DNA from 3 places in the Staphylococcus pseudoxylosus genome. Region 1 is predicted to be linked to each of the others. Evidence: riboswitches for the same ligand, from Rfam matches in the RefSeq annotation. Region 1 holds a riboswitch; each other region holds the start of a gene.
The links. Region 1 has a riboswitch for thiamine pyrophosphate ahead of LG295_RS01165 (thiamine phosphate synthase). Riboswitches for the same ligand answer to the same signal wherever they lie in the genome.
Positions count from the first base shown of each region.

Region 1 (3,973 bases):
ATCAAATTTTCCTGTACCTAATAATAATCTTGAATTTAATGTAAAGTTGCCTATTTTAAACATATTAACCGCCTCCTACAAATTCTAATAATTCTAAGTTATCTTCATCATTGACTATTCGAGATGTAAATTGTTCTCGCTTAATTAATGTTTCATTATGCTCTACAATAATCCGTGTTTCATCCAGTCCTAATGATTGAATTATTTCTTGTATATTAATTGGTTGTTCAAAGTTAAATACATCACCATTAATCTTACATTTCATTTCGTTCACCTCTCCTAATCTGAAAATCGTACAATTGTTTTGGCCTATGCCCGCTGATAATCCATTGACTCATCAACTCACCTATTAAAGGCGAAAGTAAAATTCCATTGCGATAATGGCCAGCAATCACAAATAAGTCTTTATCTACTTCATCCATAATAGGCTGTTCATTTTGACAATAAGGCCGTATACCTGACCATTGATTTATGATTTTTCCATTTTTTAAATCAGGTATATAGTGCAAAGCCTGTGACTTAAGCCAAGCTTTTCCTGAATTAGACACCCCAACTGAGTAGTCATCAAAGTAACTTGTTGCACCGACTAAATATCTATTCTTTAATTTAGGGACGACGTAACAACCATTTGTCAGGAACATGGTAACATCCAAATTCAAATCGGGTTGTTCTATCAATAGTACTTCCCCTTTCACACCACTTACCGCTTCACAAGGTAAATATTGCCGTAAAAGTTTGCTTGTCCAAGCACCACCCGTGACAATTAACTTTTCAGTATAATAGGTTCCACTTTGTGTCTCCACGCGGTAGCCACTTTTTTCGGATTCAATATTGGTCACAGTTGTTTGGTATATCCTATCTATATGTCGATGTGAAAGTGACTTTAACAACGCTTTGGTATAGCGGTTTGCATTAATTTGATTATCTTCAGGCATATAGATACCATTTGTATGTTTTGAAGTAATGGCCTCGTTGGACAGGTGCTGAACATCAGTCGGGCTAAGACGTTCTACAGATGTAAAATGTTGTCTTAAAAATTGATATTGTTGTTCAATCTTTTTATTATCATAATGATCCGTAGCCAATTTTATTAATCCGCTATTTAAATACTCAATATCCACACCAACCTCTTCAAACAAACTGTCTCTTAGCGGTTCGAACATCCTTTGAGAAGTTGTTGCCAAACTAAACAAAGCACTGTTTTCGGTAAATTCATTTTGCGCGCCTAACATCCCACCCGCTTTATAAGATGCATGCTTGCCTGCTTCATCTCTATCTATCACAGCTATATTCGCAAAAGTTTGACTTAACCCACGTGCAATTGACATGCCCATGACTCCTGATCCAATAATAATGACATCATACATGCCCATCCCACACTTCCTTCATATGCTTGAGTTTTTGTTTCGAGTATTGATTAAAAATAGAAATCCCGGCTATGCCTGAAAATTCATTAGGTAAAGAAGATAAAGTATGTTGATTTATACCTCCAATTGCAATAATCGGAATATCAATTTGTAGAGCTGCTTCAATCTCAGACTTTACTCTAGGTGTTTGCTGAGGTTTAGAAGGTGTCTCAAATACGTGTCCAAACAACACAAAATCTAGCCCCAAATATTTAGCGTTAGCAATAGCATCTTTATGATGCGTAGACATACTCACTTGTATATTGGGATAATTAGCTTGTACTTCCTCAACACAGGGGTCGTTTTCCCTAAAATGAATTGCCGACAAGTCACATTTTAGGATTACATTAATATCACTATGAACAATAATCTTATCCTTAGGAAACTCATTTTTTAGTAATTCATTAACCCACTGAATGACTTCTTCAGTATTCGTTGGCACTCTTATTAATAAGTAATCAATAACACTTTCGATTTCACAGTAATGCTTAATATGTGATTTAGACAAATCTTGATATGGTGTAATAGCAATAAACAATATATTCACCCCAAATAAAAAAACGTTATTTTCCCTGGCGGAAAAATAACGTTATATGATTGCTTCTATCATAGAAAACGCCACTTTCCTACGCCAGTGCGAACTGGATCAGGTTCTAGGAATCCCTCAGTCATTACTTCAGTCTCAGCCTTTATCAAAGGCACTTCCAGTGGTTTCTATCTATTAAATTTTCAAAATAAATGTTCATTCACATCTTTTAGCGATTACTTACAATCTAACTTATAATGATTTACTTTTCAAGTATCACTTTAACATTAGTAGCACATGTTTCTAATAATAGATAACATGATTATGTGTTTTCTCACTTATAAAGACAACTCTAACAAACGTGCCGTTATAGGCCGGGTCTGACGATAGACTTCTTGATATATTTCAAAATATTTAATATAGCGTTCATGATGAGCTTTATTTGGCAGAAAAGTTCTATCATAGACAATAAATTGATTAACTACATCTTCTATGTTTTCATACCAACCCAAACCGACAATAGCTAGCATTGCAGCACCCATGCAAGGCCCTTCTTCATATTTCAATTTACTGACTTTCGCATTAAATATATCAGCCTGTAATTGTAACCAAAAATCATTTTTCGCACCACCACCGATTGATGTAATATGCGTTATGTCCTTCTCTTTTTCACGTAAATATACCAATGTTTCATACAATGAATAAGTAATACCTTCAATTACTGATCTAGCTATATCTGCATTTGTATGTAAAGTACTTAACCCGATAAAGCTGCCTCTAATTTTCGAATCGCCATGTGGTGTACGCTCACCCGAAAGATATGGTGCAAATAACAACCCTTCACTGCCAATTGTAGATTCACTTGCTAAACTTAAAATTTGATTAAAAGTTAAGTCAGGAAACATATACTTTTTCAACCAATTCAAACTATCTCCAGCAGCAAGCGTCACGCCCATTACATAGGATTTATCCTCAACAACATGATTGAAATAGTGCAAATTATGCCGATACGTCTTTCCTTCTCCTTCTTCACAAGTTAATAACGTACCAGAAGTCCCAATACTGCATAATGTATCACTGGATTTGATAACACCCGCACCAAGTGCACCGCATGCATTATCACCACCACCAGCAAAAACAGCCACATCATCTTTTAAACCTAATAATTTAGCTAGGCTACTTTCTACATATCCAATAAAATCTCCGGATGATACGAGTGGGGGATAAATATTATGAATACCAAATTGTGAGCCAATGGCCTTCGACCAATTTTTCTGTTTTGGATCCATTAATAGTGTGCTCGAAGCATCTGAATATTCCATATTTATTTTACCAGTAAGCTTAAAACGCACATAATCTTTAGGTAATAAGAATGATGCTATCTTGTTCCAATTCTTAGGCTCATGATCTTTTATCCATAGCAATTTCGTCAGTGTAAAACCTTCTAACACCGGATTGGATAACACATAATTACCAAATTGTTGTTCAATTGTTGCGCACTGATGTGTTGATCGAGTATCATTCCATAATATTGCATTTCGAATCGGTTTATTATTGCTATCTAATGCCACTAAACTATGCATTTGACCAGATAACGATAAGGCACGAATATAGATATCATTTAACGCGTTGTTACTTAATATTTGTCTAATACATACTTTTGTTGCCTCAAACCATTCATCTGGTTGTTGCTCATTATATCCAGATTGAAGTTGTATCATATCAAGCTCTTCGCTAACCTTAGCTAAAACTTCTCCTTCTTTACTCACGGCTATAACTTTAACTGAACTTGTTCCTACATCTATACCTAACACTGCTTCATTCAATATCATCGATTCCTTTTGTTAGATTTTAAATATTCAACAACTGTATCATATTGAAATAACTTTCAAATTTCCAATCATATGATATGACAATGACTCTGAAGTTAGAATAATAGTTTCGACATATAAATGACGATGACTACAGTTATCGCACTCAGTAATGTTGATAAAAAGACTAATTCAGCCGCAAGTTCTGGATGATTATCATATTCCTGGGC
Region 1 covers NZ_CP085024.1:250,676-254,648, reverse strand. The annotation lists gene LG295_RS01180 (thiazole synthase) at 1-63, opposite strand, end outside; gene thiS (sulfur carrier protein ThiS) at 65-265, opposite strand; gene LG295_RS01170 (FAD-binding oxidoreductase) at 255-1,367, opposite strand; gene LG295_RS01165 (thiamine phosphate synthase) at 1,360-1,953, opposite strand; TPP riboswitch at 2,013-2,122, opposite strand; gene xylB (xylulokinase) at 2,271-3,758, opposite strand; gene LG295_RS01155 (AEC family transporter) at 3,860-3,973, opposite strand, start outside.

Region 2 (3,973 bases), 1.4 Mb from region 1:
GTACAATATCATCGACGAAATCTTGTAAACTATTTGGGAATACTGGGGGCATTAGGTTAAACCCATCCGCAATCCCTTCATTAAACCAACGTTCCATTTCATCCACAATATCCTTTGGTGTCCCAATAAGTGTTAAATGTCCGCCACCTGCACTTAAATAGCCTAATAATTCTCGCAATGTTGGATTTTTATCTTTGATAATTTCTAACACAGTTTGATAACGTCCTTTAGGTCCATTAAAAGATTCTACGGGTGGTAACGAGGGTACAAGTTCATCCAAATCCCAATTATGGCAATCTTGACGAATAAAAAACTCTAATTGATTTAAAGCTGTATCAACTTCTAAAGATTTATCGAGTTGTTGTTTTTTGGCATAAGCTTCTTCATATGATTGTCCAACGTACGTTACTAAACCAGGGAATACTTTCAAGCTATTTTCAGACTTTCCTTGTTGTATTAATTTTTGGTTTAATCTTTTTTTAAAATTAGTTGCTTGATCAAAATTCCAAGCCACAGCATAGACTGCATCTGCGTATTTAGTTGCCAATTCGATACCAGGATCTGATGCACCGGCTTGCATTGCAATTGGTTTTCCTTGAGGGCTACTTGGTGTTGTCAATGGTCCCTGTACACTGAAGTGTGAACCTTTATGATGGATAGCATTGATTGCAGAATTATTAATTAAACTATTGTCTTCTTTATTATGTAAAAAGTCATCCACACTCCAAGATTCAAGTAATCGATTCATCACTTGAGCGAATTCATCTGCTTTTTTATAGCGTGCTTCGTGTTCAGGTAAGTGATCCATACCATGGTTCGCAGCTTCCAAATCTGTCATTGAAGTGACTAAATTCCAACCAGCGCGGCCTTGGCTAATGTGGTCAACACTCAATAGTTGTCTAGCCGCTGTAAAAGGGTTAGAAAATGTGCTGGATATAGTAGCAACTAGTCCAACATGTTGTGTAACTTGTGATATCGCTGTTAAATTAACTAGAGGATCGAACCAAAATGCAGGCATATCACTTTTAGAATTAGCTGGAAACGATTGATTGTCAGCGAAAAATATAGCATCAAATAAGCCTTGTTCTGCAATTTTTGCTAACGACTGATAATACGTAATATCACCAATACGTTCAATGCTTGAATGGGGCATGCGCCATGCAGCCTGATGGTGACCACATCCATAGATGAGTACACCGATGTTGAGATGTTGTGTTTGTGTCATAGAATCCATCGCTCCTCCTTATTAATTCATTGTTAAGCCGCCGTCGACTGTAAAGTTCTGACCTGTAATGCCATCAGATTGATCTGATACGAGATACGCGACCATATTAGCTACATCTTGTGGTGAGGTAACATTTTTGAGAGGTGTTGTTTGCGCAATTAAATCAAAGACCTCAGTTGATGTCGTTGCACTTGCATCGGTTGTTTTTAACAAACCGCCAGATACTACGTTTGATGTGATACCATATTGTCCTAATTCGGCAGCCAAATTACGTGAAAATCCAATTAATCCAGCTTTAGCTGTGGTATATTCATGATAAGGGACAACAGGATTTTGAAATAAATTCGTACCTATTGAGATGATTTTACCTTTTTGTCTTTGAATGAATTGAGGTATAGCGCTTTGACATATATTGAAAGCCGCTTTTAATGTGCCATCAATTTGTTGCTGGTAATCTTCCCATGTAAGATCTGCAAATGCTTTTTGTTCAACAGGATCAAATTTAAATCCAACTAGGGCATTATTAATTACCACATCTATCTGACCAAAATATTGTGTAGCTTCATCAACTAATCTATCAATTTCATTTCGTTTTGTCACATCTGCTTGTACAGCGATAGCTTGTCGAGTTCCAATTTCATCAACAAGCTTTTGTGCAGCATGTTCACTTTTATGATAGTTTATAACTACGTTATGGTCATGCTGAGCTAGTGTTTTTACTATAGCTGCACCTAATCCACGGCTACTGCCAGTTACTATGACGTTTTTTTTCATTATATACACTCCTTCATTTTCAATAAAAAAATACACAACCCTTCAGAAAGAAAGTTGTGTATTAGAAATATCAACATATGTATAAAAAGTGCTTCAAAAAGCTTTTGAAATATGCTTGATTTCACACTTTCCTCCGCTAGTTCAAACTAGATCAGGTTCAAAGGGTTTGAGTTAGACTCATCTCAGTTAGAAACACCCCTAGTGCATTTAGTTATTTAATTTAATTTAATTTCAATGTATATTTTTTAGTGAATAATGTCAAGTTTAGGATAATTTAAGATTTTATACGATGTCATTTTGATTTGAAAAAAAGAAATTGGCGGAATGTTGAAATTGGTAAAGAAGAAACTCTTTACAAAGTTGAAGATTACTGTTATTATTATTTCTTGTAGAAAATAAAAACTATGAAAATTAAAGGAGCGAATATAAATGGCAGTTAAATTACGTTTAACACGTTTAGGTTCAAAAAGAAATCCATTCTATCGTATCGTAGCAGCTGATGCTCGTGCACCACGTGACGGTCGTAATATCGAACAAATCGGTACTTACAACCCTAACAATGTCAATGCACCAGAAGTTAAAATCGACGAAGAATTAGCACTTAAATGGTTAAAAGATGGTGCAAAACCAACTGATACAGTTCGTAATATTTTATCAAGAGAAGGTATCTTGAAAAAATTTGATGAGCAAAAATAATTTTCAACCTAATATACATTCTGTATATTTGTAAGAGTACCTCGAGAGGTGCTCTTTTTTTATTGTGAAATATCCAATATAATTCAATAATAATGAAAAATGGCGATATATCATAGAGCCTTTATTTTTTAAATGTAATGAGTCACAGTGATCGAACTTACGTGTTATAATGAGCTAATAAAATAGCGAAGATACATAATTAAAGATAACAGAAATAGTCAAATTATTTTGGAGGAACATATATGAAAGTTGAAGTAGGGAAGATTGTAAATACACATGGAATAAAAGGAGAAATTAAGGTGAAATCTAATTCAGATTTTACCGATATACGTTTTCAACCCGGGGAAATCGTTGAGATCGAACGTAAAGACAAAGAATCATTAACATTTACAATTTCATCATATAGAATGCATAAAGGACTTCATATGTTAACATTTGAAGGAATCAATAATATTAATGATATTGAGCATTTAAAAGGTGAAACGTTAGTTCAAGAACGTGACCATGAAGAAATTGAATTAGGTGAACATGAATATTATTATTCAGATATTATTGGTTGTACGGTCTTCGATGAAGAAGATACGCCAATTGGTCGTGTGATAGAAATTTTTGAAACAGGTGCCAATGATGTTTGGGTTGTTAAAGGGGATAAAGAATATTTAATACCTTATATTGCAGACGTAGTTAAAGAAATTGATGTCGAAGGTAGACGTATTCAAATCTCACCTATGGAAGGATTGTTAGATTAATGAAGATTGATTATTTAACTCTATTTCCAGATATGTTTAATGACGTGTTAAATCATTCTATTCTGAAGCGTGCTCAAGAAAAAGATGTGTTACAAGTCAATACTGTAGATTTTAGACATTTTGCAGAAAATAAACATAACCAAGTAGATGATTATCCTTTCGGTGGTGGGCAAGGAATGGTATTAAAGCCTGAACCTATATTTAATGCGATGGACAGTATCAATAAGACAGCTGACACAAGAGTGATACTAATGTGTCCTCAAGGACGTCCGTTTAATCAAGCCATTGCTAATGAACTTAGTCAAGCGGAGCATATTGTTTTTATTTGTGGTCATTATGAAGGTTATGATGAAAGAATCCGTGAAAATTTAGTAACGGATGAGATTTCCATGGGAGATTATGTATTAACTGGTGGAGAACTACCAGCAATGGTAATGACTGATGCAATTGTTAGGTTACTGCCCGGTGTGTTAGGTAATCAACAATCACATGAAGATGATTCATTTCAAGATGGTTTACTAGAATTTCC
Region 2 covers NZ_CP085024.1:1,782,103-1,786,075, reverse strand. The annotation lists gene LG295_RS08500 (LLM class flavin-dependent oxidoreductase) at 1-1,225, opposite strand, end outside; gene LG295_RS08495 (3-oxoacyl-ACP reductase) at 1,247-1,999, opposite strand; TPP riboswitch at 2,111-2,209, opposite strand; gene rpsP (30S ribosomal protein S16) at 2,429-2,695, shown strand; gene rimM (ribosome maturation factor RimM) at 2,938-3,444, shown strand; gene trmD (tRNA (guanosine(37)-N1)-methyltransferase TrmD) at 3,444-3,973, shown strand, end outside.
Region 2: it holds a riboswitch for thiamine pyrophosphate, as region 1 does, so the genes downstream of both, LG295_RS08495 (3-oxoacyl-ACP reductase) here and LG295_RS01165 (thiamine phosphate synthase) in region 1, are expected to answer to the same signal.

Region 3 (3,973 bases), 740 kb from region 1:
TGCCGTTTTAGCAATCTTTAAAATATCTACTTCTCTTGATTTCGTCAGTGTACCAATATTTATTAGTAGTGCATTTGCATAAGTAAGCATATCAAACGCTTCTTCCGGTGCTTCACTCATAGCTGGACTCGCACCTAAACTTAATAAGCCATTGGCTGTAAAATTCTTCACAACATCATTCGTATAACAAATAACTAACGGATTATTTTCTCTTAATAGATTCAAGCTACTCATCATCTAAACCTACTTTCTTCATATATGCAAAATGGTTCACAGGTCCTCTACCCTGACCAATTTCAGGTGTGTATTTTATACTTAATGAAATAAAGGCTTTGGCTTTTTTTACCGCTTCATAAATTGATTTACCTTTGGCTAGTTCCGCAGTGATTACCGCTGAAAATGTACATCCAGTACCATGCGTATGTTTCGTTTCATAACGCGGCTCTTCAAAGGTATAAACATTATCTTTGGTAAATAAGTAGTCTTTAGCTATATCTAAATCTTCTGCATGCCCACCTTTAATCACAACACCTTTACTACCAATTTCATTTATAAAAATTTCACCGGCTTTATAAATAGACGCTTCATCATTTATAGTCATTCCAGTGATTTCTTCTGCTTCAGGTAAATTTGGCGTTGCAACTGTAGCTAAAGGTAATAAAATATTTTGCAAATCCTTTTTAGCATCATCATCCATCAATGAATCTCCACTTTTTGCTAGCATAACTGGATCTATAACATATGGTATATCAGGATACGATACTAAATACTCTCGAATAACTTTCATCATATCTTTTGATGCAATCATCCCTGTTTTAATTGCATGTGGTAACTCATCATCAAAAACACTGCTAAGTTGTTCAGATAACCATTGCGTTTCTAAATTGTGTATATGTTGTACACCTTTCGTATTTTGAGCTACAATACTCGTTATCGTGGCCATCCCGTACACGCCGCAAGCATGAAAAGATTTTAAATCTGCCATAACACCGGCGCCACCAGTTGGGTCAGTACCTGCAATCGTTAAAGCAATTTTTGGTTTTTTCATTCTATTCCCCTCCATATAACCAATCTTCTTCGATATATGACATATTAAAGAAATTACGTTCATGAATCGTACTTTGTAAAAAACACATTTTTATTTCATGCTTTTCATCCACAGTACATGCTTCAGTGAGTTTATTCAATAATTTATCAAATACATCGACCAATTCATCCATTTCAGTGCTATAAAAATCGAACCATTTTGCTAATATCGAATCTCTATTTAATTGATTATCTTCTAAAGCACGTTGAGCAATCGCTTGGTATACATATGGACAAGGTGCCATAGCAGCAATCGTATATGCTGCATTTTCCTTTGCATACGCATTAAAATACATGTGCTTAATATAATGATCACCACTTGGTGGCCATACTTTTTCACTTACAATATCATCATACTTTTCTCCAACATATTCAGCTAATATTTCATGTGCTTCCACTTCACCATCAACAATAAATTGAATTTGTTCCACTAAAAATTTCACGTCTTCTAATTTATTCATTTTGGGAATAAGCAATGCATATATATTAGCAAATTCTTTTAGATACGATGCGTCGGCACGTAAATAAAATTTGGTTGCCTCAATAGGTAAATTACCGTGCAACATTCCTTGTATAAATGGATCCTTATAAATATCATCTATAATATTTTGTGACGCTTTCTTCAATGTTTCTGAAAATAACAAATAATTTCCTCCTATAAAATAAAAACTACATTCCAACTAGGAATGTAGTTAATTAATAGAAAGGTACAGCAATTCAACTATAATTAAACTACTTTCCTACGTTGGTATTAACCAAATCAGGTTGTAAGGGTCTGACGTAAATCATCTCAGCCAAAAGGCTCCCCTAGTAGATTTCATATATTATATTTACTTAAAACATATCAAAGTATGCCACCTATTGCAATAAAATGGTTTATATAAAAAGAGCGGCAGAATTATATTTAGTTAAAATGATGTAATTAGATTAATTCTGCCTCTAGTCATATAACTAATTGATATATGATATTCATCTTTAACTTTATATACTCCACTAGCGTATTATAAAAAGCCCTCGACATCTAGTCATGTCGAGGGCTCTAATAATATACTTTATTTGATTGCTGTTATATTATGCAGTTACCCATTGTGAAGGGCCAACTTCATCATATAATTTTTGAGCTGCAGCGTCTTGTACTGCTTCTGGCGCATTACCAGCTGGTTGACCTTGATATTGAGCAGGTGCTACTGAATCCCATGTGCTTTGTAAGAATTGGAACTTACCTGAAGCGCCTGATGATGGGTTTGTAGCATGAATATCGCCACCTGATTCACGTTGTGCAATTTGTTGTAAGTGCGCATTCACACCTGATGAACCTTCTGAAGCTTCATTTGAGCTTGATTCGTTTGAGCTAGCTGAAGATTGTGAAGTTGCTTCTTGTTGTGGTTGTTGTGTTGTTTCTTCTTGAGGTGCTGCTTCTTGTGTTGGTTGCTCTGTTGCAGTTTGAGCTGGTTGAGCTTGCTCTTCTTGTGCATTATTATCTGTAGTTTGCTCTACTGACGTATTTGATTCTTCGCTTGAACCTTCACCGTAGCTCCAGCTAAATTTTTCACCGTCTGAAGAAAAGTTAAAGTTTTTATTATTATATGTGAAATTAATGTCATACGCACCTTCTTGAACTGGTGCTTCGTTTAATGATTCTGGATTAGTTAGTGCTTGTTGCGCTAATTGAGCTTTGTCTACACCTTGTTCAGCAGCGTCAGCTGAATTTCCTGCTGCAAATCCTGTTACTCCAAGTCCTACTGCTAAAGTTGATGCAATTACTGTTTTTTTCATTGTAAAAAAGTCCTCCTATAAGGTAATAAGTTATTTATGATTAATTCGCAAGTACAACTATAACATGCATAAAACCATTGTAGGTTACAAAGAAATGAAAAAACCTGAAGTTTTTTTACGATTAAATTACATATAAATATATTTTGAAATTAATTTTTTTCTTTTTAAATACTACTATGAAAGTTTTCCGGAATATTTCATTGTTATATAGTATGTAATATAATTGTAATTTATCTGATTATTCTGTATATATAAAAACTTAGATTTATTTCTCTCTCATTTCTCAAAACATTTTATATTTAAAAAGCTATCCCTCTTTTTTACTTATATGAAGAGGAATAGCCTGAAGAAGTATAATTGATAGTAGGATTTAATGTATATAGATTTGGGTGGGTTAATTTTGAGGTAAGTTTAAATTGGGAGTATTATACAATTTCATATATTTCATTGTCTTGTAGACTTTTATCTTTAATTGAATTACAAACTTGATCTATAGGGGATGTTTCATGAAATTCACTAACTTCATCTTTGTTTCTCGGAGACATAAATTTAATCGTTTCAATAAAAAGTTCTGATACATAATGCATCTGCCCTTCTTTTTCATATTTTCGTGATTGCATTTGACCAGTAATTCCCACAAGTGATCCTTTATTTAAATATAGTTCGATATTATTAGCTATTTTACCAACTGCCTTACAATATAAATAATCACAAATGGTATTTTGATCCTTATCTCTATAATTTCTTGTTATCGCTACACACATTGTAGCTAACTTATTCCCCTCCTTTTCATAAATTTTAGGGTCTTTGGTTAATCTCCCTACTATGACAATGTTGTTAATCATATGTCACCTCCTTTATAACTTTATACTAATCATTTTCAAATCTCAGGTCAAAATACATTAATACTAGAATTTAAAAGTGAATTCACACTAAATTCTACAAAATTCACCTCTACTATTTAAAATTACGTTATAATGATTGTATAAATGAAATAATTGTAGAATTTAAATTTATTAAATGGATGTGAGAACGATGAAATCATTTAAAGCTGTTCGATTTCAAATCGTATCAGAAAGTGGTGGCGTCACTGAATACGAATTAGAAGATG
Region 3 covers NZ_CP085024.1:994,189-998,161, reverse strand. The annotation lists gene thiM (hydroxyethylthiazole kinase) at 1-234, opposite strand, end outside; gene thiD (bifunctional hydroxymethylpyrimidine kinase/phosphomethylpyrimidine kinase) at 227-1,048, opposite strand; gene tenA (thiaminase II) at 1,050-1,730, opposite strand; TPP riboswitch at 1,807-1,905, opposite strand; gene LG295_RS04635 (transglycosylase family protein) at 2,158-2,862, opposite strand; gene LG295_RS04630 (single-stranded DNA-binding protein) at 3,288-3,707, opposite strand; gene LG295_RS04625 (YwpF-like family protein) at 3,898-3,973, shown strand, end outside.
Region 3: it holds a riboswitch for thiamine pyrophosphate, as region 1 does, so the genes downstream of both, tenA (thiaminase II) here and LG295_RS01165 (thiamine phosphate synthase) in region 1, are expected to answer to the same signal.